4 regions of the Micromonospora sp. NPDC048839 genome follow, and region 3 is predicted to be linked to each of the others. Evidence: riboswitches for the same ligand, from Rfam matches in the RefSeq annotation. Region 3 holds a riboswitch; each other region holds the start of a gene.

Region 1 (5,529 bases), on a different contig from region 3:
CGCCCGCGCCGGGGTGCGGATCCCGGCGGACAAGTTCGTGGTGGTGGGCCGCCCGCAGGTGGAGTCGATCGAGGTACGCCCCGAGCCGGCCCGGGGGTTGGCGACGCCGACCGTGCTCTACACCCCGACCTGGACCGGGCACCACGCCGACGCCGACTACTGCTCGCTCCCGGTCGCCGAGGGGCTGCTGCGGCGGCTGCTGGAGCGCGGCGCGACGGTGATCCTGCGGGCCCACCCGTACACGGCGCAGAACCCGGCCTCGGCACGGCAGTTGGGTCGGCTGACCGAGGTGCTCGTCGCCGATCGTGCCCGCAGCGGACGCCAGCACGTCGTCGGCGCGGCGGCCCGCGAGCTGAGCCTGACCGAGTGCGTGAACCGGTCCGACGCGTTGATCTCCGACGTGTCCGGGGTGATCTCGGACTACCTCTACTCCAGCAAGCCGTACGCGGTCACCGACATGGGCGACGAGGGCGACCGGTTCGCCGAGCGGTTCCCGCTGGCCGCGTCGGGTTACGTGCTGCGTCGGGACCTGTCCAACGTGGACGAGGTGTTGACCGCAATGCTGGACACCGATCCGCTGGCCGCGGAGCGCTGGGCCACCCGCCGGCGTTACCTGGGTGACTTCCCCGCCACGTCGTACGCCGAGGCGTTCCTGACCGCCGCGCGCCGGGAGCTGACGGCGACGGAGGACCCCGCGGCCGAACGCTCGCCGCAGCTCTCCCCCCTCGCCTGACCCGGACTGTCCGCCCAGAACCTCAGCGGTACGCGTCCAGCAGCGCCAGCACGGCCGCCGGATTCTCCACGTGCGCGTTGTGCCCGAGACCGGGCAGCGTGGCGACCGGCACGCCGTACTCCTTGAGCTGCGCGTCGGTGACCATCGGGTCGTGCTCGCCGCGCGCCAGCAGCACCGGCACGTCGGTCGCCGTCAGCAACCCGGTCAGGTCGGGCTCGCCGACGGCGAAGGCGTTCGGATCCATGGCGAGCCGCCACCGGCCGTCGACCTGACGAAGGCCGGCGTCCACCACCGGGTGGTCCGGCGGGAGCAGGCCGGCCAACCCGGAGACGCGCAGGTAGCGGCGGGCCGCCTCGGTACGGCTGGCGAACCAGCTCACCGGGCGGGCGGCCAACTCGGCGGCCCGTTCCAGTTCGCCGGGTGACCAGAGCGCCTTGATCCCCAAGCCGACCACCGCGTCCACCGGCATCCCGGCGTCGCGCGCGGCCAACGCGAGGCCCACCACGCCACCCAGCGAGTGCCCGAGCACGACGAGCCGGTCGTCGGGGGCGAGGGTCGGCGCGATCCGCTCGGCGAAGCCGGCGAAGGAGTACGACGGCAGCGGCGACGCCCAGCCGTGGCCCGCGAGGTCCGGTGCCAGCCACCGGCCGGGCCAGTGTTGCTCCAGGTACGGCGCCCAGGGCAACCACACGTCGCCGGTGGCCCCCATGCCGTGCAACAGCAGCAGGACCGGCCGTCGACCGGCGTGACCACCCGATTCATCCACCACGGCCGCAGTCTCCCACGGTTCAGCGCCAGGGACGAGAGTCGTCGACGGGGGCGTACCGCCGTGGACGACGCGACGGGCGCCGGCCCCTCGTGAGGGACGGCGCCCGTGGCGGTCAGCGTGCCGGGTCAGGCGGAGTAGCCCCGGCTGGCGATCCAGTTGGCCAGGTCGATGGTGGTGACCCAGTACGACGGGTCGGCCGGGTTCGCCGAGTCGGCGATGCGTACCGTGCGGCCGTTGTCCTTGTAACCCACGACGGCGATGTAGTGCCCGCCGCCGTAGGAGTGCCAGCCGCCGTCGGTGTCGGTGGCGTCCCCGACGACGTTGGCGACCACGCCACGGCCGTCGGTGATGGCCTTGACGACGTCGGCCTGGAGGCGGTCCATCTGCGCCGGGCTGGGCGCGCCAGCGAACATCCGGGTCCGGTACGGGGAGCCCTTCACCTCGGCGTTGAGCACCCGGGTGGTGTCCTCGGCCGAGTTGGTGCCCATCTCGGTGGTGCCCAGTTCGGCGCCGAGCTCCTCCTGGGTACGGTCGATCCCGGTGGCGCTGAGCGCGTTGCGGGTGGCCGCCGGGCCGCAGTTGTAGTACGTGTTCTGCGCCTCGTACTCGTAGTCGAGCACCTTTGTCGCGGGCGGCTTCGGCCGCTCCGGCTTCCGGGTCAGGTCCGGGTTGCTGCTGGCCTTGGCGGCGGGCGCGGCGGCGCTGGTGGCCGGGGCGGCGCTGCTCGGCGCGGCGCTCGCCGACGGTGACGCGTCCCGCACCTCGCCCCGGGAGGCGGCGACGTCGGTGCGCATCTCGGCGACAGTGGTCGCGGTGCGCTGGCCGGCGGGCGCGTCGTCGGCGGTGGCGAGCAGGGTGCCGGTGGTGGCGGCGAGCACGAGGGCCGCGGCGGAGGCGGCGACGATCTGGTACGGGCGCTCGGTCGCGATGCGGCGGAGCTGACGCTGCATGGTGTGCTTCACGGGGTCCTCCACGGTCGGGGGGAGAGCGGCACACCGGGGCCGGACCGGTATCCGGGCAGGCGCCAGCGCGCGGACGATGGTCCGCGGGTGGTGAACCGCTCAGGGGAAACGCCCGGCGGGGCCGGGCGGTGAGGCGATGACCCGGGGGGTCAGCTCACCGTCTCGTGACGGATGAGCGGGGGCACCGCTGCGCCGTGGAGGCGTGGGAACAGCCGAGGGGTGGAGAGGTGCTGCACGAGGATGGAACTCCTTCCGACACCGCCTACCGGGTTAGCTGACGGATTCGGGCGGGAAGATCGCCCTACCGCGGGCCGTGGCTCGCGGATTCACCCCGGACTTACTGATGGGTCCCCGGTTCGTTCATCACGATTGAGCGGGTCGGCGCGGCGTCGCCTGTTGCGATCGGTTACCGCACCGGACGGGACGACACTACTGGCCCGTTCACACCATGCCAAGCCAGGTTCACCTGCGTAAACCCGAATCGGCGCGGCAATTTCTGCGCGTTCTGCCGCTGACGTGACTCGATGGGACAAGCGGTTACGGTGACGCCTATGGGCGACAACCGGACAGGTCGCCGAAACTGCGGTCAGAATCCCGGGAAGAATCGCGCCGGACGTGCCGGACGCCCGATTTCGCAATCCCGTGACCGGGCTCACACAACGGATCGGACTCAACCCGCACGGGCCGGGCGCCAGCGTGCCACGACGGCGGGACGGGCCGCCCCGCGCACCAGCCGGCGGGCGGGTGCCCGACTCGGCCGCAGCCGGGCCGCTGCCGCGCACGCCTCCTCGGCAAGGGTGCGCGCCGACTCGGCGGCCAGTTCCGCAGCCCGCCAGGCGGCCTGCTCCGCGCTGGCGGCGGCCTGGTGCTCGGCCCGTCTCGCGTCCCGGATCGACCGGCTGAGCAGCGCTTCCTGCTCGACCGGGTGCCGCCGGGGATCCCAGCCGTGCCGGTGCCCGAACACGTCGCTGAGCTGCGCCATGTTCAGGTCGCCCCGCCAGTACGCCGCCGTCGCCGCGCGGTGCAGGTAGCGCTCCCGGGCGGCGTACTCGGCGGGGGTGCGGGGCGTGGCCGGGGTGGGCAGCGCCCCGGACCCCGCGAAGCGGCGCGCGGCGGTGTCCGCCTCGTCGTAGCGCGCCCAGGCGCGTTCGGCCTGCTCCTGACCGGCCAGCCAGGCATCGCGTCGCCGGTGGGCCGTCCGGGTCGCGCCGGCCGCCGCGACGGCCACCTCCTCGGCGTACCGACGCCTGTCGACGATCGCGGCCGCGGCCACCTCACGCGCGGTCGGCACGGCGGGAGACGGGTCGCCGGTGGGCCGGTCCCGTTCGGGCCGGGCGACAAGCACGGCGAGCACGCCCAGCGCCAGCAGGAACAGGGCCGACCAGATGGCAGCGGCCTGCGGTACCTCGGTTACGAACTGGTAGAAGACGGTGGTCTCCATGGTCGGCACCTCGCTGGGCAAGCAGAGCGATGGGGAGCCCCGTCGGCCACCTGGCCACGGTGAGCGCGACCGGAAGCTACGTCCTCACGCTACCGTCGTGCCGACCCGGGCGCATCGACCGCTGGCGTGTCGACGCGCGCCGCGCCGAGCCCTCTGACCAGGGTGGACGGTGTCAGCGGGTGTCCGCGTACGTTGATCGACTGTCGGTCTGGTCGGGTCCGCCGGTTTCGGGGGCGGCGTCGCCGGGGGCCCGGGTTCCGGCCGTGCGTTGTCCGGGGACGGACGCCGATCGGGCCGGGCGGCGCGGCGCGAGCCGGCGCATCATCGGGGTTTCGACGTAGCGATGCAGCAGCCCGGCGAGGAGCAGGGTCACCAGCAGGAAACCGAGCACCACGGCCGGGCCGCGCCATCCCCTGAAGCCGGTCCCCCAGTCGCCGGTGAAGCGCAGCACGCTGGTCATCACCAGCACGTGCACCAGGTAGAAGGCGAAGGAGACCTCGCCGAGCCAGACCAGCGGGCGCGACCGCCACGGCGACCGCCGGTCCCGCACGTCCGCGTCCGCGGCGGCGGTGATCACCAGCAGGTACGCGACCGCGAGCAGCGTGGTCCACAGCTCCGCGGGAATCCACTGCGCGGCCGCCGCCCAGACGCCCACGAAGATGAGGCTGGCCCAGGTCAGCCCGGGGCCACGCCAGAGACCCCGGCGCATCAGCTCGGCCGCCACGGCGCCCAACCAGAACTCCAGCGACCGCACCGGCGGGAAGATCTGGGTGAACCACCACCGGCTCACCTCCGGCACCAGGTGTTGGGCCGGCCAGAGCGCGAGGATCAGCAGTGGCAACGCGACGATCAGCGCCCAGAGCAGCTTCGGTCGGGCCCGGCGCAGCAGCGGCAGCACCAGCGGTAGACAGAGGTAGAAGAAGAACTCGCAGGAGAGCGACCAGCTCACCGTGTTGATGCTGTAGAACCAGCCCGGCCGGGGGTCCCAGGCCTGCAACAGCAGCAGGTTCTCCAACGCGGCGGCAGGCAGGACCGGGTCGGCGAACCACCAGGCGACAAGCACCGTCGCCCCGAACAGCACCAGGTGGTTGGGGTAGATCTTGGCAACTCGTCGCCGCCAGAAGGTGCGCCGGGAGTCGCCCGGGCGGGCCGACCAGACCAGCACGAACCCGCTGAGGATGAAGAAGAACTGCACCCCGGACAGGCCGAGGCTGAAGACCTTGTCGACAACGGCCTTGACGTCCGGCTCGGCGATGATCCGCATGGTGCCCGCGTGGAACCCGAAGACCAGCAGCGCGGCGATCCAGCGCAGCCCGGTCAGCGAGGGCAGCCGGGGCGGCGCGGAGACGGGCCGGGCGGTCGACGCCGCGGCGGCGCTCGTCATGGGCGGATACCGAGGCTTGGCAGGGTCACCAGCACGTTCGTATCCTCCTCGACGCGGCGTGGACGGCACGACGGTGACGCCCGCGACGGCCCGGCGGGGCCGCACCGGGGCACCCTACCGGGTCACTCCCGGGTGAACCGGACGTGTCCCGCCCGTCGCGGGCCTGGTCCCGCCGGCCGGCGTTAACCTTTTGCTGGGCGGGAGTTCAACGACTCCACCATCCGCGGTCACGCGCGGTTC
Region 2 (5,529 bases), on a different contig from region 3:
ATCAAGCAGCTTGAGGCGTCGATGCCGAAGACGACGGTCAAGACCGCCGGCTGCCCGACCATCAACGGTGTGCTTGCCGTGGCCGCCCAGAAGGCGATCAAGACCGCCTGCCAGCAGGTCGGCGATCCGTACGTCTGGGGTGCCACCGGCCCGAACTCGTTCGACTGCTCGGGGCTGACCCAGTACGCCTACAGGTCGGCCGGGATCTCCCTCACCCACCACACGGGAGACCAGTGGAACGAGGGCAAGGCCGTGGCGCGAGCCGAGGCCCGCCCCGGTGACCTGGTCTTCTTCTACTCGGGCCTGAGTCATGTCGGGTTGTATCTGGGTAACAACCAGATGGTGCACGCGCCACGTGCCGGTAAACCGGTGCAGGTGTCCAGCATCAACACCATGCCCGTCGCCGGGTTCCGCAGACCTGGCTGATCCACCCCGTGCGACACGACGGCCCCCGGTCACCGACCGGGGGCCGTCGTCGTGGTCAGCGGGGTGCGCCCACCGGGGACGGCAGGAGCTGCACGTCGGCCAGGTCGACGTACATGATGCGGTGGCCGAACTGGATCTGCGCGTACCTGTTCTTGCCGCGGATCACCGTCCAGTCACCGGGCGAGGAGCCGTCGACAGTGCTGGCCCGGTAGTACTCGCCCGGCAGCACCGCGCCGACGGCGTACCGCTGCCCGGCGGCAAGGGTGTACTGCAGTGGCGAGATCGTCTGGTAGGGCACGCCGGTCGGGTAGGCCGCCTGTTCCGGGTAGGCCCGTCCGTACACCGGGATGGTGGCTCGGCCGGGCTTCGGGGTGGCCACCAGTCCGACCGTCCAGCTGGCGGTGGGCGCGGACGCCGGGTTGTGGAACCAGGCCCGTTGCCCGAGATACCAGATCGCCGTCCAGTCGCCCTGCCGACCGGCCAGCGCGTACGTCTGCCCGGCGGAGGCGCGGGCGCCGTGATCCGACACCTCCATGGTGTTCGGGGTGCCGTCGGGGCGGAGCGCGATGTCGTTCACCAGTGGCGCGTCCGCGGCCGGCGCGGAGCGCAGCACCACCGCCGAGGAGCCGCGTGGCGCGCACGGCATGCCGGCGGTGACGCAGCCGACGAACGCCGGCTGGTTGGTGGCGAAGTCCGGGTCGATCCGGACCAGACCGGTGGCCGGGGTACCGGTGTCCAACCGGGGCGCGTGCAGCAGCTCGAAGTAGTGGTTCCAGTCCCAGTACGGGCCGGTGTCCCAGTGCATTCCTCGGACGTTCGCGGCGATGGTGCCGGGCACGTTGTCGTGGCCGATGATGTGCTGGCGATCCAGCGGGACGCCCAGCCGCAGCGCGAGGTGTCGGACCAGCTTCGCCGAGGTCCGGTACATCGCCTCGGTGTACCAGGTGCCCTGCGCCGCGAAGCCCTCGTGCTCCAGCCCGACCGCCTTGGCGTTGACGTACCAGTTGCCGGCGTGCCAGGCGACGTCCTTGGTCTTGACGTGCTGGGCGATGTGCCCGTCCACCGAGCGCAGCGTGTAGTGCCAGCTCACGTAGGTCGGGTCCGAGACGAGTCGCAGGGTGGTGGCCCAGCTTCCCTCGGTGTCGTGGATGACGATGTACTCGATCTTCTGCCGGGCGGGCCGGTCGGACAGGTCGTGGTTGCCGTAGTCCCCGTCGCCGAACGCCGCGTAGGGAGCCGGGATCCACTCGCAGGAGATGGTCCGGGGGCATTCCAGTCCGTCCGGGCGGGCGAGCCGACGCAGACCCAGTCGGTCCAGCCACGATCGCTGCGGCCGGATCGCCCGGGCCGGCAGCGTGATCCGTTGGCCGTCGTCGGTCACCCGCGACGCGCCGCTGCCGATGGTGGTGAAGACCTCGTCGGCGAAGGCCGCCGCGGCGTCTGCGCTGTCCGCGCCGGCGTAGCGGGCCACCGCGCCGTACCAGCTGGCCGGGTCGGTGCCGGCCCCGACCGGCGCGCCCAACTCCCGCTGGTACGAGGCCAGCAGCGCGGCCCCGCCCCGGATGTTGGCGTCGGCGTCGGTGCGCAGCGCGTCGGGGTTCGCGCCGGTCAGCGCGGCGGCGGCATCCACGGTCTGCAACGCTCCGGCGGGTGGCGCCGGGTCCTCGGCCGGCGGGGGCGCGGGTGCCAGCGCGCTACGGGAGTCGTCGCCACGCGGGTCCTCGGCGCCGGTGTCGTGGTGGCCGCCCACGGGCAGGGCGGCCACGTGTCGGGCGGCGGTCAGGTGCATGGGGCCGTAGCCGCCGCTGGTGCTGGGTGTGCCGGCGTTGCTGTCCCAGCGGGACTCCAGGTAGGAGACGCCGAGCAGCACGTCGGTCGGTACGCCGTACTCGGCCGCCGCGGCGGCGTACCGCTGCTGGCGGTCGGCCGTCGGTGTGGCGGCGGTGGCGGGTGGTGGGACCGCGGTCGCGGCGGCGACCACGGCGGCGGCGAGCAGCGCACGCCGGCCGAGGAGCAGGGTTGGATGGTGCATCGAACCCCCCAGATCTCGCGGGTGAAGATGTGGTCACCCTCGCGCCGCCCGGGAGTCCGCGTCAATACCTTTCTATGTGTCGACTCCTTGGGAAAGAATTCTTCACGTACGGCCGGTGATCCTCTCCGATCGGTACGGAGTGTCACGGCCGCACGGGTTGCGGAGTGGTAACAAGCGTCTCTACTCTGGTCATTCGTCGGCCCGATAGCAGCTCCGTCCAGCCCGGGCGGTAACGGACCGACACCGCCGAGTCGTTTCCGAACGAACCGGGGACCCATGTCCCCCGGGGTGAATCCGCAGTCACTGCGGTAGGGCGCCCACTTCCCGCCCGAACCCGTCAGCTAACCCGGTAGGCGGTCAGGAAGAAGGAGTACGGAACCCCGGTGGCACTCCATGCCCCGCGGCCGTCGTCCGAGCGGTCGGCAGCAGCCGGCCCGCCGTCGATCGCGCCGCGCCCACGCTGGTCCCGCTTCACCACCGCGCTCGCCGCACTGGCCGGCGTCGCCGTCGTCCTGACCGGCAGCGCCACCGCGGCCCACGCCGACCCGTCCGTCGCCGAGATCGAACGCCAGATCGACGCCGACTGGAACAAACTCGAACCGGTCATCGAACAGCACAACGCCACCCGCATCGACCTCGCCAACAAGCGCAGGCAGGCCCAGGCGCTGGCCGCCCGGATCACCCCGCTGGAGCGTCAGGTCGACGCCGCGATGGACAAGGTCAGTGCCCTGGCCGTACGCGCCTACAAGGGCGAGAACGTGCTGACCGTCAACGCGGTGCTGGGCAGCCAGTCACCCAGCGAGGTGGTCGGCCAGCTCGAAATGCTCGACCGCTTCGCGCACAACCAGCAGCAGGACGTCCGCGAGGTGTCCGACCTGCGCGACGAGTTGGCCAGGCAGAAGGCGCCGCTCGACGAGATGGTGACCCAGCTGACCCGTACCGAGGCCCAGTTGGCGGCGAAGAAGAAGCAGATCAACGACGAGATCGACAAGCTGCAGAAGCTGCGCCTCAAGGTGTACGGCAGCGGTGGCGGCGGTCCGTTGCGCCCGGCCCCCTGCCCCGGCAGCTATCCCGGTGGCGCCGCCGGCACGGCGGTCAAGTTCGCCTGCGCGCAGATCGGCAAGCCCTACGTCTGGGGTGCCGAGGGCCCGAACTCGTACGACTGCTCCGGGCTGATGCTGGCCGCCTGGGCGAAGGCCGGGGTGTCCCTGCCGCACAACGCCGCCGCGCAGAGCCGCGTCACCAAGAACGTCAGCAAGGGCGACCTGCGCCCCGGCGACCTGGTCTTCTACTACAGCGACATCCACCACGTCGGCATGTACGTCGGTGGCGGCTGGGTGGTGCACGCCTCGCAGGCCGGCCAACCGGTCAAGATGAAGAAGGTCGACGACGGCCCGATCCACAGCTACGGCCGTCCAGGCTGATCCGGTGTGTCGACCGAAGGGCCCGTCGCGATTCGTCGCGGCGGGCCCTCGTCGTTCACGGGGTCAGCGGGTGGGCCAGGTGCGCCAGTGCTGCCAGGCGCGGCTCGGCGTCGGCCCCCGCTGCCCCTGGTAGCGCGAGCCGTAGACCGCAGAGCCGTACGGGTGCTCGGCCGGCGAGGAGAGCCGGAAGATGCAGAGCTGCCCGATCTTCATACCCGGCCAGAGAGTGATGGGCAGGTTCGCGACGTTCGAGAGTTCGAGCGTGACGTGACCGGAGAAGCCGGGGTCGATGAAGCCGGCGGTGGAGTGCGTCAGCAGCCCGAGCCGCCCCAGGGAACTCTTGCCCTCCAGGCGGCCGGCGAGCTGGTCGCCCAGCGAGATGACCTCAAGCGTCGAGGCGAGCACGAACTCCCCGGGGTGCAGCACGAACGGCTCCCCGTCGGGGACCTCCACCGCCGACGTCAGGTCGTCCTGCTGCATCGCCGGATCGATGTGGGTGTAGAGGTGGTTGTTGAAGACCCGGAAAAGCCGGTCCAGCCGTACGTCGATGCTGGAAGGTTGGACCAGGGTGGGCTCGAACGGCTCCAGGCCCAGCGTGCCGGCCTTGATCTCGGAGACCAGGTCGCGGTCGGAGAGCAGCATCGGACCACCTTAGCGGCGGGCCTCAAAACCCCCGAATTCGGTGCCGGTGACCAGCGCGTCGAGGTCGCCGCTCGTACATTTGTTCGATAGAATGCCCACATGGCTTCCTGGTCCGAATTCGCCGCCGACGAGCCCCGACTCGCCGACGGGATCCGTGTTCTCCTCCAGCAGTACGGGCCGGGCTTCGGCTACCTGGCCACGGTCCGTGCCGACGGCGGGCCCCGGGTCCATCCGGTCTCCCCGGTCATCACCGACGAGGGTCTTTTCTGCTTCATCATCGACTCCCCGAAGCGCCGTGACCTCGAACGCGACGGCCGCTACGCGCTGCACTCGTTCCCGCCGGAGGAGAGCGACGACGAGGCGTACGTGGCGGGTCACGCCCGCCCGGTGACCGATCCGGCACGGGTCGCCCGGTTGGCGCAGGGCGCCCGCGCCGAGCCGCAGGTCGACTGGCAGCTGTTCGAGTTCACCGTCGACGTGGCGATGCTGACCCGCCGCGAGCAGCACATCACCGGCGTCCCGGGCCTCGCGCCGGCCCGGCCGGCCGTTCGGGTCTGGCTCGACCCGCATGCCCCGTCGGCGGTGGCGACCGCGCCGCTCACCGTGCCGCAGACCCGCCCGACCCGCCGCAGCCGTGACGTCCAGTGCACGGCCGCCTGACCACGGACCAGGGTCAGCCGAATGCCGGCTCCGTGCGTGACGGAGCCGGCATTCAGCCGTCCGCCCCGCCCCGCCGGCGGCCGCCCGGCATGATCCACTCCGTTTCGGTGATATCGCGGTGTCCCGGCCGCTCGGATGCCCCGACTTTCAGGACCCCGAGTGGATCAACCCGGGCCGAGCGGCGGGCGGGGGTACCTGGGTGCACGGGCTCGACGACTCGGGTACAGTGGTGCCGCTTGCGGGTGTAGTTCAATGGCAGAACATCAGCTTCCCAAGCTGACAGTGCGGGTTCGATTCCCGTCACCCGCTCCACCGCGAAGGCCCTGGCCAGGACTTGCCTCCTGG
Region 3 (5,529 bases):
CAGCGGACGGGCGGACCGCGTCGCGCGGGGGTGCCACGGCCGGGATCGATGGCTGGGGCCTGACCCCGGCTCTCCGCGATCGGCGAGGTCTCCGCGGTGGTGCCCGCCGGGTCAGCCGGCCGGACGGCAGCGGGCTGGGCCGCCCGCTCGGTGGCCGGCGCGGCATCGGGGCGGACAGTCGCCACCCGGCTGCTCACGGCACTGGGCCGCAGCTGCGTCGAGGCAGGTGGTGGGGTCGCGGCGAGGGCGCCGCCCAGGCCGACCGCGAGCACCAGCGCGGTGATCGCCAGTCGGGTCAGCTCACGCAGCGACCGCAGCACAGCCCAACGGGCCGGGCGGACCAACACTGCGGACGACACCCGACCAACCTAACGCCTGCCCTGCCGTGGCGCAGCACGGCGACGGCCCGGGAGGCCGTGACCGCCACCACCCTGCGCACTGTGGACGGCGGGTGTCCCACCTGGTGTCGAGTGGGTCAGACCTCGGGGTCGACCTCCGTGGTGGGCGTTTCGGCGAACAGCGCGAGCAGGTCACCGACCTGGCGGTCGGCCTCGGCGGGGTGCCGGAACCGGCCGGCCGGATTGAGGGTGTACTCGTTGCGCCGTCCGACGCGGGTGCGGTGCAGGTAACCCTCCGCCTCCAGGTCGGCGACGATCGCCTGCGCGGCCCGTTCGGTCACGCCGACCTCCGCGGCGACGTCGCGTAGCCGGGCGGTGGGGTCGCGGGCGATGGCCAGCAGCACGTGCCCGTGGTTGGTGAGGAACGTCCAGTTCCGCCCGCCGCCGGTGGCACCCGTCGCGGTGCTCGCCATCGTGTGACCGCCTCTCCGGGCGTCCGCCCTGCCCTCCGGGAGTCTCGCCCGTCGTGCGTTCGGCGCGTCACCCAGGGGTCGAACCGACGTCAACGTATGAAATCTAAATCACGCATACCTTGACGCATCTTAGGGTGCGTGTGACGGTGGAGCCCGAGCCAGCGCCGTCGCCGGCCCGCTGATAAGCCCTCTGACCAGGTCAGACGCATGAAGACGAGGTGCGGGGATGAGTCGTCCTGGAACTCCCGGCGGGCAGCCGGGTCCGCAGCGGATCGCCGACCGGGCGTCCGCGCCCACCGAGCCGGCCCAGGCGTACGCCGAACTGACCGCCGGCAACCGGCGCTTCGTCAGCGGCGCCCCGCGCCACCCCAACCAGGACGCCGGGCGCCGGTCCGCCGTGGCCGACGGGCAGCACCCGTTCGCGGTGATCGTTGGCTGCTCCGACTCCCGACTGGCCGCCGAGATCATCTTTGACCGAGGGCTGGGCGACCTGTTCGTGGTCCGCACGGCCGGGCACACGGCCGGTCCGGAGGTGCTCGGCAGCGTGGAGTACGCGGTGACCGTCCTCGGCACCCCGCTGGTGGTGGTGCTCGGCCACGACTCGTGCGGGGCGGTCCAGGCGGCGCGGGAGACCGCGGCGACCGGCACCCAGCCTCCCGGGCACCTGGGCGCGGTCGTCGATGCCGTGCTGCCCAGCCTGCGCCGGGCCGAGGCCGAGGGCGTGGACGACATCGACGGGATCGTCGACATCCACATCGCGCAGACCGTCGAGACGCTGCTCGGGCAGTCGCCCGTGCTGGCCGCCGAGGTGGCGCAGGGGCGGTGCGCGGTGGTGGGGGTGTCGTACCGGCTCGCCGCCGGGGTGGTGCGCCCGGTGGCCGCCGTACCGGCCGGCTTCGCGACGCTCGGCGTGCCGACCGGGTCGGCCGACCCGGCCGCGGCCGCCTGACACGTCGAGGGCCGCTCCGCGCGACGCGGAACGGCCCTCGACGAAGGATGCTGCGGGTCAGAGCATCGACATGTGCACGTGGTCGGTGTGGTTCGACGGCCCGCTGTACGACTTCCAGCCGGTCGCCGGGAACCAGATCTGCCGGTTCCAGATCACGTAGTAGATGCCGAGCCGGTCCGCGTTGCGGATGAGGAACGCGGCGACGTTGTTGCCGTACGTCCGGGTGTCCTCGTTGTGCCAGGGTGAGAAGCCGCTCTTCTGGAGCGACCAGTCGCAGGCGCGGCCCTTCGGGTGCTCGTACGGTCCACCATTGCGGTGACAGCCGACGAACCGGGTGAAGCCGGCCCGCCGGACCTCCTTGTACGCGTGCAGCGTGCGCGGCGTGACGCAGCCGGACGTGGTGGGGTCCTTCTCGCTACAGGACTGCGCCTTCCAGTCGCCGTCGGCGGTGCGACCCGGGCCGATCTTGGCGACCGGCGAGGTGGCGTCCACCAGGCCACCGGTGAAGCCCTTGCCGCCGACCAGGGCGAGCGCCTTGTCGGCCTCGCTCTTGCGCTTGGCCATCACGGCGGTCTGCTTCTGCTGCTCGCGGACCTCGGTGTCGAGGAGCAGCTTGGCCTGCTCGGCACGGGCCTTCGCCGCGTTGACCTCGGCGAGCTTGTTCTCGTTCACCATGTTGATCTCGTCGAGCATCGCGGCGCGCTGCACGAACGTGTCCGGAGCGTTGCTCTCGAGCAGCATCGCGAGCGCACCGATCCGACCGGTCCGGTACGACTGGGAGGCGATCTGCCCGACCTGTGGCGCCAGCGCGTCCAGGTCGGCCTTGGCCCGGTCCACCGCCACCGCCAACTCCAACTGCCGTTTCTTGGACTTGTCCAGTTTGGACTTGGCGGCGGAGTAGTCGCGGTTCACCTGCTCGATGACGTCGTTGAGCAGCTTGGGCTCGTCGTCCTCCTCGTGCCCGGACGGTGTGGGGGTCGTCGGGGCGGCGTGGGCCGGGAGGGGGCCGGCGAGCACGGTCAGTGCGGCGATCACGGCCACCACGGGTGTCAACCAGCGGCGTAGGGGTGCCGTCACAATGTTCCCTTCCGTCGACCGCCGACCGGGTTAGCTGACGGGTTCGGGGCGGAAGTGGCCCCTACCGCTGACGCGGATTCACCCCACACACCTGGGTCCCCGGCTCGCCGGTTGGCGATTGGGCGGTGGCACCGCAGGCGCCGCTTCGCGCCTTCATCGGTAACCGGCAGCGAGGTTACCCGAGAGTCGACTGGGTGAGCTACGCCTGGATGCCGACCAAAAGTGTCATTTCGCCATAGCGTTGGGTAACCAGTGACGCGGTTCTCAGGGGGGAGACCCGATCTGGTCACGCTGAGGAGTGTCACCATGCCGTATCCGTGCTCCTGTTCGACTCCGGCCACCCGTCGGTGGCGGTGGATGGGGGCGGGGTCCGCGTCTGGTCCGGCTCGTCGGGTCGAGAGGCGCGCGGCGAACTGAGGGCGGCCAGCGCCTCCGCCCGGTCGGCCTGGGGGCGCGGCCGAGCCACCTCGGCGGGCGGCGTGGTCTCGCTCGGCGGCGTGGTCTCGGCGCGCCCGGCGGCGGTCACGATCGCGGCCAGCCCGGTGGTCAGTGGCACGGCGGCGATCAGCCCGAGGGTGGCGACCGCGCTGCGGACGATCTCCTGCGCGAGGAACTCGCTGGTGAGCAACTGCCCGATCGGCCGAGCGTCGGCGGTGAGCAGGAGCAGCAGGGGCAGCGACGCGCCCGCGTACGCCAGCACGATGGTGTTGACAGTGGAGGCGATGTGCGCCCGGCCGACGCGGGTCGCCGCACGGTACAGCTGCAGCCGGGTCAGCCCGGGATTGGCGTTCGACAGCTCGGTGACGGTGGCCGCCTGGGTGACCGTCACGTCGTCCAGCACCCCGAGCGAACCGATGATGATCCCGGCGAGCAGCAGGCCGTGCAGGTCCACGTCACCCTGGAACATCGACAGTGTCGTCGCGTCCTCGCTGCCGAAGCCGGTGAGGTGGGTCGCCGCGGTGGCGACGGTGGCGAGCGCGCCGGTCAGCACCAGGCTGCCCAGGGTGCCGAGCACCGCGACCGAGGTCTGCGCGGTGACGCCGTGGGTCAGATAGAGCACCACGAACATGATCAGGGCGGCGCCGACCACCGCCACCAGGAGCGGTGACCGGCCGGCGCCGATGCCCGGCAGCACGAAGGTGAGCAGGATGGCGAAGCTGGCCGCCAATCCGGCGAGCGCGGCCAACCCCCGCCACCGGCCGAACGCGACGATCGCGGCGGCGAAGACCACCGCCAGCCACACCAGCGGGGTGCCGCGCTGGTGCTCGGCGATGTTCCAGTTGCTGACCGTGGGATCGGTCGGATCGGTCAACTCGACCAGGATGACCTCGTCGCCGACGTCGACACGTGGCGCGCCCGGGCCGTCGGGCACCGGTGTCCGCACCTGCTGGCCGGCTGCGGGTCCGTCGTCCACCCGGACGTCGACAGTGCCGCACGGCCCGGTGCCGACCCTGGGTGTGCCCTCGGGGCTCGACGGCAGCGGCGGGCACGGCTCGGTCACCACCCGGGTCACCGTGCCGGCGTAGCGCGGCACGTCCGCTCCGCCGTCGGTCTGCGGTGCTCCTCCGCGCGGCCAGAGCAGCGCCGCGGCGACCACGGTGGCGACGAAGAGGGGCACCACGGTCATGACGAGGATCCGTCGCACCCGGGGCGGGGCGGACGGAGCGGGGCGGGCGTGGTCGGAACCCAAGTCGAGACTCCCAACGATCCGGTGCGGGATACGTGTCAGCGGGCCGCGCGGTTCAGTGTCCTCGCCGAAAGGCGGCGCGAGGCGCGGCGGATCGCGGACCGACGACCACGCGATCACGGACGGTCAGTGCCCGACCCTGGTTGCCCGGAAACCGACCTCGCGCCGCGGGTGCCGGCACCCGGGCGTGTCGTCAGCTGCGCTTCATCAGCCGGCCGACCGCCGCCATCATCTCGGTGGCCATCTCGTCGGCCCGACCCTCGGCGGCCCCCTCGTGCATGCAGTGCCGGGCGTGCCCGTCGAGCAGCCCCAGCGCCACCTTGTCCAGTGCGGCCTGGATCGCGGAGATCTGGGTGAGCACGTCGATGCAGTAACGGTCGTCGTCGACCATCTTCTCGATGCCGCGGACCTGACCCTCGACTCGGCGGAGTCGCGCGAGCAGCTGGTCCTTGCTGGCGGTGTACCCGCGGATCGGGGTGGGTGCGCTCATGCCGACCAGGATAACCTACCCCCTGGGGGTATGGTACGGTGCAGTCCGGTGGTGATACCCCCACCGGGTACCGGTACGGCGAAGGAGACGATCCGATGGTCAACACGACGTTCCAGGTGCAGGGCATGACCTGTGGGCACTGCGTCAGCGCGGTGAGCGTCGAGGTCGGCGGCATCGCGGGCGTCCGCGACGTCCAGGTCGACCTCGCGACCGGGCAGGTCACCGTGAGCAGCGAACAGCCGCTGGACGTGCAGCTCGTCCGGGCGGCTGTCGACGAGGCCGGCTACGACCTCGTCGACGCGTGAGCGGAGGGGCCGACATGCGTACCGGGACGAGACTTGTCGGATTCGCTGTCGGCCTCGCGGCGATCTTCGGGGCGACGTACGGGATCGGCCGGGTGGTCGACCGCACTCCGGTCGCCGAGAGCCGGCACGACGGGGGCGCCGCGAGCCGGCACGACGGGGGCGCCGAGAGCCGGCACGACAGCGACGCCGTCCCGGCGACGGGAGAGCGCG
Region 4 (5,529 bases), on a different contig from region 3:
GTCGCGGGCGGGCCGGGCACCGGCAAGACCGCGGTCGCCCTGCACCGGGCGGCGTTCCTGCTCTATTCCGAGCGCAGCCGCTACGCCGGGGGCGGGATCCTGGTGGTCGGCCCGTCGGGGGTCTTCGTCGAGTACATCGCCTCGGTGCTGCCCTCGCTCGGTGAGGACACCGCCACCCTGCACTCGCTGGGCACTCTCTTTCCGGGGATGACCGCCACCCGCACCGACCCGCCCGAGGTGGCGGCGGTGAAGGGCTCGCTGCGGATGCGCCGGGTGCTGGAGCGCGCGGTCCGGGACGCGGTGCCGGGCGGCCCGGGTGAGCTGCGGCTGCTCTACCGGGGCACGCTGCTGCGACTGGTTCGGGCCGAGCTGGACCGGATCCGGGACCGCGCGCTGCACCGTGGCGCCCGCCGCAACGAGGTGCGCCGGGCCGGCTTCGACGGGGTGTTCGCCGCGCTCTGGGCGCAGGCCCGCGAGGTGGGCGTTCGCCTGCCGGACCAGCGGACCTTCGAGGCGGAGATCGCCGACCGCGCCGAGTTCCGCGAGTTCCTCAAGGCGTGGTGGCCCCGGCTGCACCCGCGGCACGTGCTCGGCTGGCTGGCCCGGCCGGAGCGGCTGCGCCGGTACGCGGGCGGGATCCTCTCCTCCGCGGAGATCCGGCTGCTCAGCGCCGCGTACCGGAGCCTGGAGTCCGACGGGTTGACCATCGCCGACATCGCGCTGCTCGACGAGTTGGACGCCCTGCTCGGCAAGCCGGCGCAGCCGGCCAAGGCCCGCCGCGACCCGTTCCAGCTCGCTGGCGGCGTACGCGAGTTGACCACCGCGAGCGAGCGGCAGCGGGCGGCTCGGGCGGCGGCCCGGGAGCGTCCGGAGGACTACCGGGACTACGCGCACGTGGTGGTGGACGAGGCACAGGACGTGTCGCCGATGCAGTGGCGGATGGTCGGCCGGCGCGGCAGCCTGGCGTCCTGGACGGTGGTGGGTGACCCCGCGCAGACCGCGTGGACCGGCGACCCGGAGGAGCTGACCCGGGCCCGGGACCAGGCGCTGGGCCGGCGTAAGCGGCACGATTTCACGCTCACCACCAACTACCGCAACTCCGCGGAGATCTTCGCGGTGGCGGCGGCGGAGATCCGCCGGCTCTACCCCGACCTGCCGCTGCCGACCGCCGTGCGCTCCACCGGGGTCGATCCGGTCGAGCTGGTGGTGCCCGCGAGCGGGTTGGAGACCGCCGTCGTGAAGGCGGCCGCCGGGCTGCTGGCCGAGGTTGAGGGCACGGTCGGGGTGATCACGCCGGTCCCCCGCCGCGACGAGGTCGCCGGTTGGCTCGCCGCGCTCGACGCGCCGCGCCTACAGGTGGTGACCAGCCTGGAGGCCAAGGGCATGGAGTACGACGGGGTCGTGCTCGTCGCCCCGAGCGAGATCCGGGCGGATCCGGGTGCGGGCGTACGCACCCTGTACGTGGCACTCTCGCGGGCCACGCAGCGGCTCACCACGATTGATCCAACCGGCTGATCCGGCGCGCCTCGCGTGGCGGACCAGCGGTCCGCGCCACAGTTGCATACATAGCGATGTGAGCATACATTTGACCGGGCCCCAACCGGCGGCGGAAGGTGGATCTCGTGGGCGCAGGTCATGACCACCACCATGGGTCGGTCGCCAATGCCGCACACCAGCACAGGGGCCGGCTCTGGGCGGCGTTCGGGCTGCTCGCCACCCTGATGGTGGTCGAGGCGGTGGCCGCCCTGCACACCGGCTCACTCGCCCTACTCTCCGACGCCGGGCACATGTTCACCGACGTGCTCGGCATCGGGATGGCGCTCGCCGCGATCACCGCCACCCGGCGGGCCACCACCGACCCCCAGCGCACCTTCGGGCTCTACCGACTCGAGGTCCTCGCCGCACTGGCCAACGCCGTTCTGCTCTCCGGCGTCGCGATCTACGTGTTGATCACCGCGATCCGCCGCTTCGGCGACCCGCACGAGGTCGTCGCCGGCCCGATGCTCGTGGTGGCCGTGCTCGGCCTGCTCGCCAACATCGCCGCCTTCGCCCTGCTCCGCGCCGGAGCCCGGGAGAGCATCAACATCCAGGGCGCCTACCTGGAGGTGCTCGGCGACCTGCTGGGCTCACTCGGCGTGATCGGCGCGGCGCTCCTCATCTCCGTCACCGACTGGTGGTGGGCCGACCCGCTGGTCGCCGTCGCCATCGGCGTGTTCATCCTGCCGCGCACCTGGCGGCTGGCACGGGCCGCCGTCCGCATCCTGGTGCAGGCCGCCCCGAAGCACCTCCAGGTGACCGCCGTGCACGACCGGCTGGCCGCGGTCCCCGGGGTGGTCGAGGTGCACGACCTGCACGTCTGGACGCTCACCTCCGGCATGGACGTGGCCTCCGCGCACCTGACCATGGCACCGGGCGCGGAGGTCGGCGCGGTGCTCACCGCAGCGCGTACGGCCCTGCACGACGACTTCCAGATCGAACACGCGACGCTGCAGATCGAGCCCGGCGCCGCCTCCGGAGCCTGCGGCTCGATCGAGTGGTGACACTTTTCTCGTGACGACGTACGCACCGTCCGTCACATCGGCTGCAGCCGCCCCACCCGCACCGGTAGGCTCGGTCCCGGCCTCCACCAGGCGGCGCCCTCCAGGCGCCGGTGGCGGCCGCCGCCTAATCGCCCAACCGGGCGAACCGGGGAACCACGTTCCTGGGGTGTATCCGCGTCAGCGGTAGGGATCTTCCGTCCCGAACCCGTCAGCTAACCCGGTCGGCGGCTGACGGAAGGACATGCGCAGTGGCACCAGCACGACCACCCGCCGCCCGACTGGCGGCCCTGATCGTCGCGATGTTCGCCCTCGGCGTCGCGATCCCGGCCGGCACCGCCTCGGCCGCTCCCCCGACCGGCCTGCGGGCCGCCGCCGCACCCGACTCCGACGAGGAGGGCGGCACCCCCGCGCTCCGCGCCCAACTCGAGGCCGCCAGCAAGGGCTACCTGGACGCGAAACGCGCTCTGGACACCTCCGTCAAGCGGCAGCAGCAGCTCGCCACCCAGCTGAAGGAGATCGAGGTCGAGCTTGCCCAGCGCGACGGCAAGGTCGGTCAGATCGCCGGCGTGGCGTACCGCACCGGCCGGCTCGGCGCGGTGTCGGCGCTGCTCAACAGCAGCAGCCCGGAGGGCTTCATGGACCGGGCCGCCGCCCTGGAGGCGGTGGCCGCCAACGAGGACCGGGTGCTGCGCGATCTGCTCGCCACCAAGGACCAGGCCAACCGCACCCGGACCGCCCTGAACGGCGAGATCACCGAACAGCGCAAGCAGGTCACGGTGATGGCCAAGCGCAAGGACCAGGCCGAACGCGCCCTGACCGTGGCCAACACCCCCAAGCCGCAGACCACCGCCGACAGCGGCTCCAACCGGGGCACCTCCAGCGCCAACGCGAAGGCGGCACCCCGCAACTCCGACGGCTCCTGGCCATCCGAGTCGTGCAGCGTCAACGACCCCACCCCTGCCAACGGCTGCATCACACCGCGCACCCTGCACGCGCTCAACCAGGCCAAGGCCGCCGGCTTCACCAGGTACGTCTCCTGCCACCGCCCCAGCGGGTCCGGTGAACACCCGAAGGGCCGGGCCTGCGACTTCGCCGCCCAGGCGAGCGGATTCGGCGGCAACGCCACCGGCGGCGACAAGACGTACGGCAACAACCTGGCCGCGTACTTCATCCGCAACGCCGACCGGCTCGCCGTGCTGTACGTGATCTGGTACCGGCAGATCTGGCTGCCCAGCAGCGGGTGGAAGTCGTACAGCGGCGCGAGCGGCACCCCCTCCACCGACCACACCAACCACGTGCACCTGTCGGTCTACTGACCCACCCGACGGCTCCCCCGGTCCCGGTCCGGGGTGATCCACTCGCGGTCGCCGACTCCGGGGTGCCCGGACGACGGGATGCCCCGGAGTCGGCGATGTCGTGTTGATCAGGATCGTGTCGCCGGGCGGGGGTACGTCGCCGGGCGTACCCCGGATGTCGTCGGTGGTCGGACGACCTGGCGCGGGTCGGCGGGCAGCATCGCGGTATGCGTCGGATCCCACCCACCGCCCGCAAGGGGCTTCTCACCCTGCACCTGGTTACCTCGCTCGGCTGGCTCGGCGCCGACCTGGTGCTCCTCACCCTCGGCATCGCCGTGCAGCGCGGCGCCGACCCGGCGGTGGTCTACCCGGTCACGGCGCTGGTCGGCACGGTGCTGTTCGCGCCGCTGAGCGTCCTGGTCTGGCTGATCGGGGTCGCCAGCGCGCTCCTCACCCCGTGGGGGCTGTGGCGCCATCGCTGGGTGCTGGCCAAGCTCGTGCTCACCACGGTGCTGGTCGGGCTGGTGTTGTTCCTGCTCACGCCGAATCTCCGGCACGCCGGCGCGGTGGGCGCCGCCCTCCCCGCCCGCGACCGCGTCGACCTGGTCATCGCGCCGGCGGTGTCGACCACCTTGATGATCATCGCGACGGTGCTGTCCACGTACAAGCCGTGGGGCCGACGTCCCGCCGCCCGACCCGCCCTGGCGCGGCACGGCCGCAACCCGTGACCGCGCCGCGGCGACCGCGTTGCCACAATCGCGCTGCCACGACCGCGCTGCCGCAATCGCGTTGCCGCAATCGCGCTGCCACGACCGCGCTGCCACGACCGCGCTGCCACGACCGCGCTAAAACCAGGATGTAGTGGCCTCCCGACGCCCGCAGGCCACTACATCCTGGATCGAGCACGATCATGAGGCGGGGCGGCGGGGCGTGGACGGGTCAGGCCGGGAGCGACGGGGTCGCCGGGGCGACGGGGTCGCCGGGGTGGTGGAGCGTCGGCGGGTCAGGCTGGGGGTGGTGGGTCACCGGCGCGGTCGAGGGCCGGGCCGAGGCGGGCGGCGAGGGCGAGGTGAGCGGCCCGCGCCTGGCGGAACGCGTACCGGAACAGCGGCGTCGGCGCGGTCAGGGTGATCTCGACGTCGATCCGGACCAGACCATCCGGCTCGGCGCGCAGTCGAGTGTGGTTGCGCACCGTGGTGGCGGGCCACTGGCGGGCCACCATGACGATCTCGTCGTGCTCGCTGATCAGCACGTCCGCGTGGTAGGTGGTCCGGAAGCGCAGTGGGCCGGCCACCAGCCTGTCGTTGATCGTGTAGCTGGCCTGGGCGCCGGGTCGGGGCGGCAGTTGGCGGACCTGGACGATCAGCGGATGCAGCTCGCCCTGTCGGGTCAGGTCACTGAGCATCGCCGCCGCGTCGGCCGGCGTGCACCGGGCCTGGACGGTGTAGCTGAAGGTATCGCTGCTGAGCACTCGTCTCCCACCGTCGCGTGTCGCACGATCGTCCCGTACCGATGTCTGCCTGGCAACGCCCGACGGCCGCCGATGCCAGGACGAACCGCGGCCGATGGGATGCCCCGTCGCCAGATGTCGCATTAGGGTCGGTTGGTGAGGAATCACCCAACCGCGCAGGAGGGCGACATCATGAGCGGCGACGACGGATGAGCGGGCACGTGATGGTCTTCGCGCCCACCCC

Evidence for each region. Region 3 has a riboswitch for cyclic di-AMP ahead of AB0C25_RS00370 (hypothetical protein). Riboswitches for the same ligand answer to the same signal wherever they lie in the genome.
Region 1: another riboswitch for cyclic di-AMP. It lies ahead of AB0C25_RS22950 (C39 family peptidase); the one in region 3 lies ahead of AB0C25_RS00370 (hypothetical protein).
Region 2: another riboswitch for cyclic di-AMP. It lies ahead of AB0C25_RS29625 (NlpC/P60 family protein); the one in region 3 lies ahead of AB0C25_RS00370 (hypothetical protein).
Region 4: another riboswitch for cyclic di-AMP. It lies ahead of AB0C25_RS33800 (hypothetical protein); the one in region 3 lies ahead of AB0C25_RS00370 (hypothetical protein).

Annotation. Positions count from the first base shown of each region.
Region 1 covers NZ_JBEZGL010000012.1:125,427-130,955, reverse strand. Annotated here, with positions in the region: gene AB0C25_RS22960 (CDP-glycerol glycerophosphotransferase family protein) at 1-733, shown strand, start outside; gene AB0C25_RS22955 (alpha/beta hydrolase) at 756-1,502, opposite strand; gene AB0C25_RS22950 (C39 family peptidase) at 1,628-2,476, opposite strand; cyclic di-AMP (ydaO/yuaA leader) riboswitch at 2,709-2,850, opposite strand; gene AB0C25_RS22945 (hypothetical protein) at 3,135-3,905, opposite strand; gene AB0C25_RS22940 (acyltransferase) at 4,078-5,289, opposite strand.
Region 2 covers NZ_JBEZGL010000020.1:134,191-139,719, forward strand. Annotated here, with positions in the region: gene AB0C25_RS29615 (NlpC/P60 family protein) at 1-426, shown strand, start outside; gene AB0C25_RS29620 (N-acetylmuramoyl-L-alanine amidase) at 482-2,458, opposite strand; cyclic di-AMP (ydaO/yuaA leader) riboswitch at 2,693-2,828, shown strand; gene AB0C25_RS29625 (NlpC/P60 family protein) at 2,842-3,882, shown strand; gene dcd (dCTP deaminase) at 3,946-4,524, opposite strand; gene AB0C25_RS29635 (pyridoxamine 5'-phosphate oxidase family protein) at 4,624-5,184, shown strand; tRNA gene AB0C25_RS29640 (tRNA-Gly) at 5,423-5,496, shown strand.
Region 3 covers NZ_JBEZGL010000001.1:72,664-78,192, forward strand. Annotated here, with positions in the region: gene AB0C25_RS00355 (hypothetical protein) at 1-359, opposite strand, end outside; gene AB0C25_RS00360 (MarR family winged helix-turn-helix transcriptional regulator) at 476-811, opposite strand; gene AB0C25_RS00365 (carbonic anhydrase) at 1,038-1,760, shown strand; gene AB0C25_RS00370 (hypothetical protein) at 1,818-2,837, opposite strand; cyclic di-AMP (ydaO/yuaA leader) riboswitch at 2,842-2,972, opposite strand; gene AB0C25_RS00375 (YibE/F family protein) at 3,139-4,527, opposite strand; gene AB0C25_RS00380 (metal-sensitive transcriptional regulator) at 4,718-5,014, opposite strand; gene AB0C25_RS00385 (copper ion binding protein) at 5,110-5,319, shown strand; gene AB0C25_RS00390 (hypothetical protein) at 5,334-5,529, shown strand, end outside.
Region 4 covers NZ_JBEZGL010000028.1:58,989-64,517, forward strand. Annotated here, with positions in the region: gene AB0C25_RS33790 (AAA family ATPase) at 1-1,515, shown strand, start outside; gene AB0C25_RS33795 (cation diffusion facilitator family transporter) at 1,623-2,540, shown strand; cyclic di-AMP (ydaO/yuaA leader) riboswitch at 2,652-2,783, shown strand; gene AB0C25_RS33800 (hypothetical protein) at 2,840-3,856, shown strand; gene AB0C25_RS33805 (hypothetical protein) at 4,063-4,563, shown strand; gene AB0C25_RS33810 (SRPBCC family protein) at 4,839-5,306, opposite strand; gene AB0C25_RS33815 (PfkB family carbohydrate kinase) at 5,495-5,529, shown strand, end outside.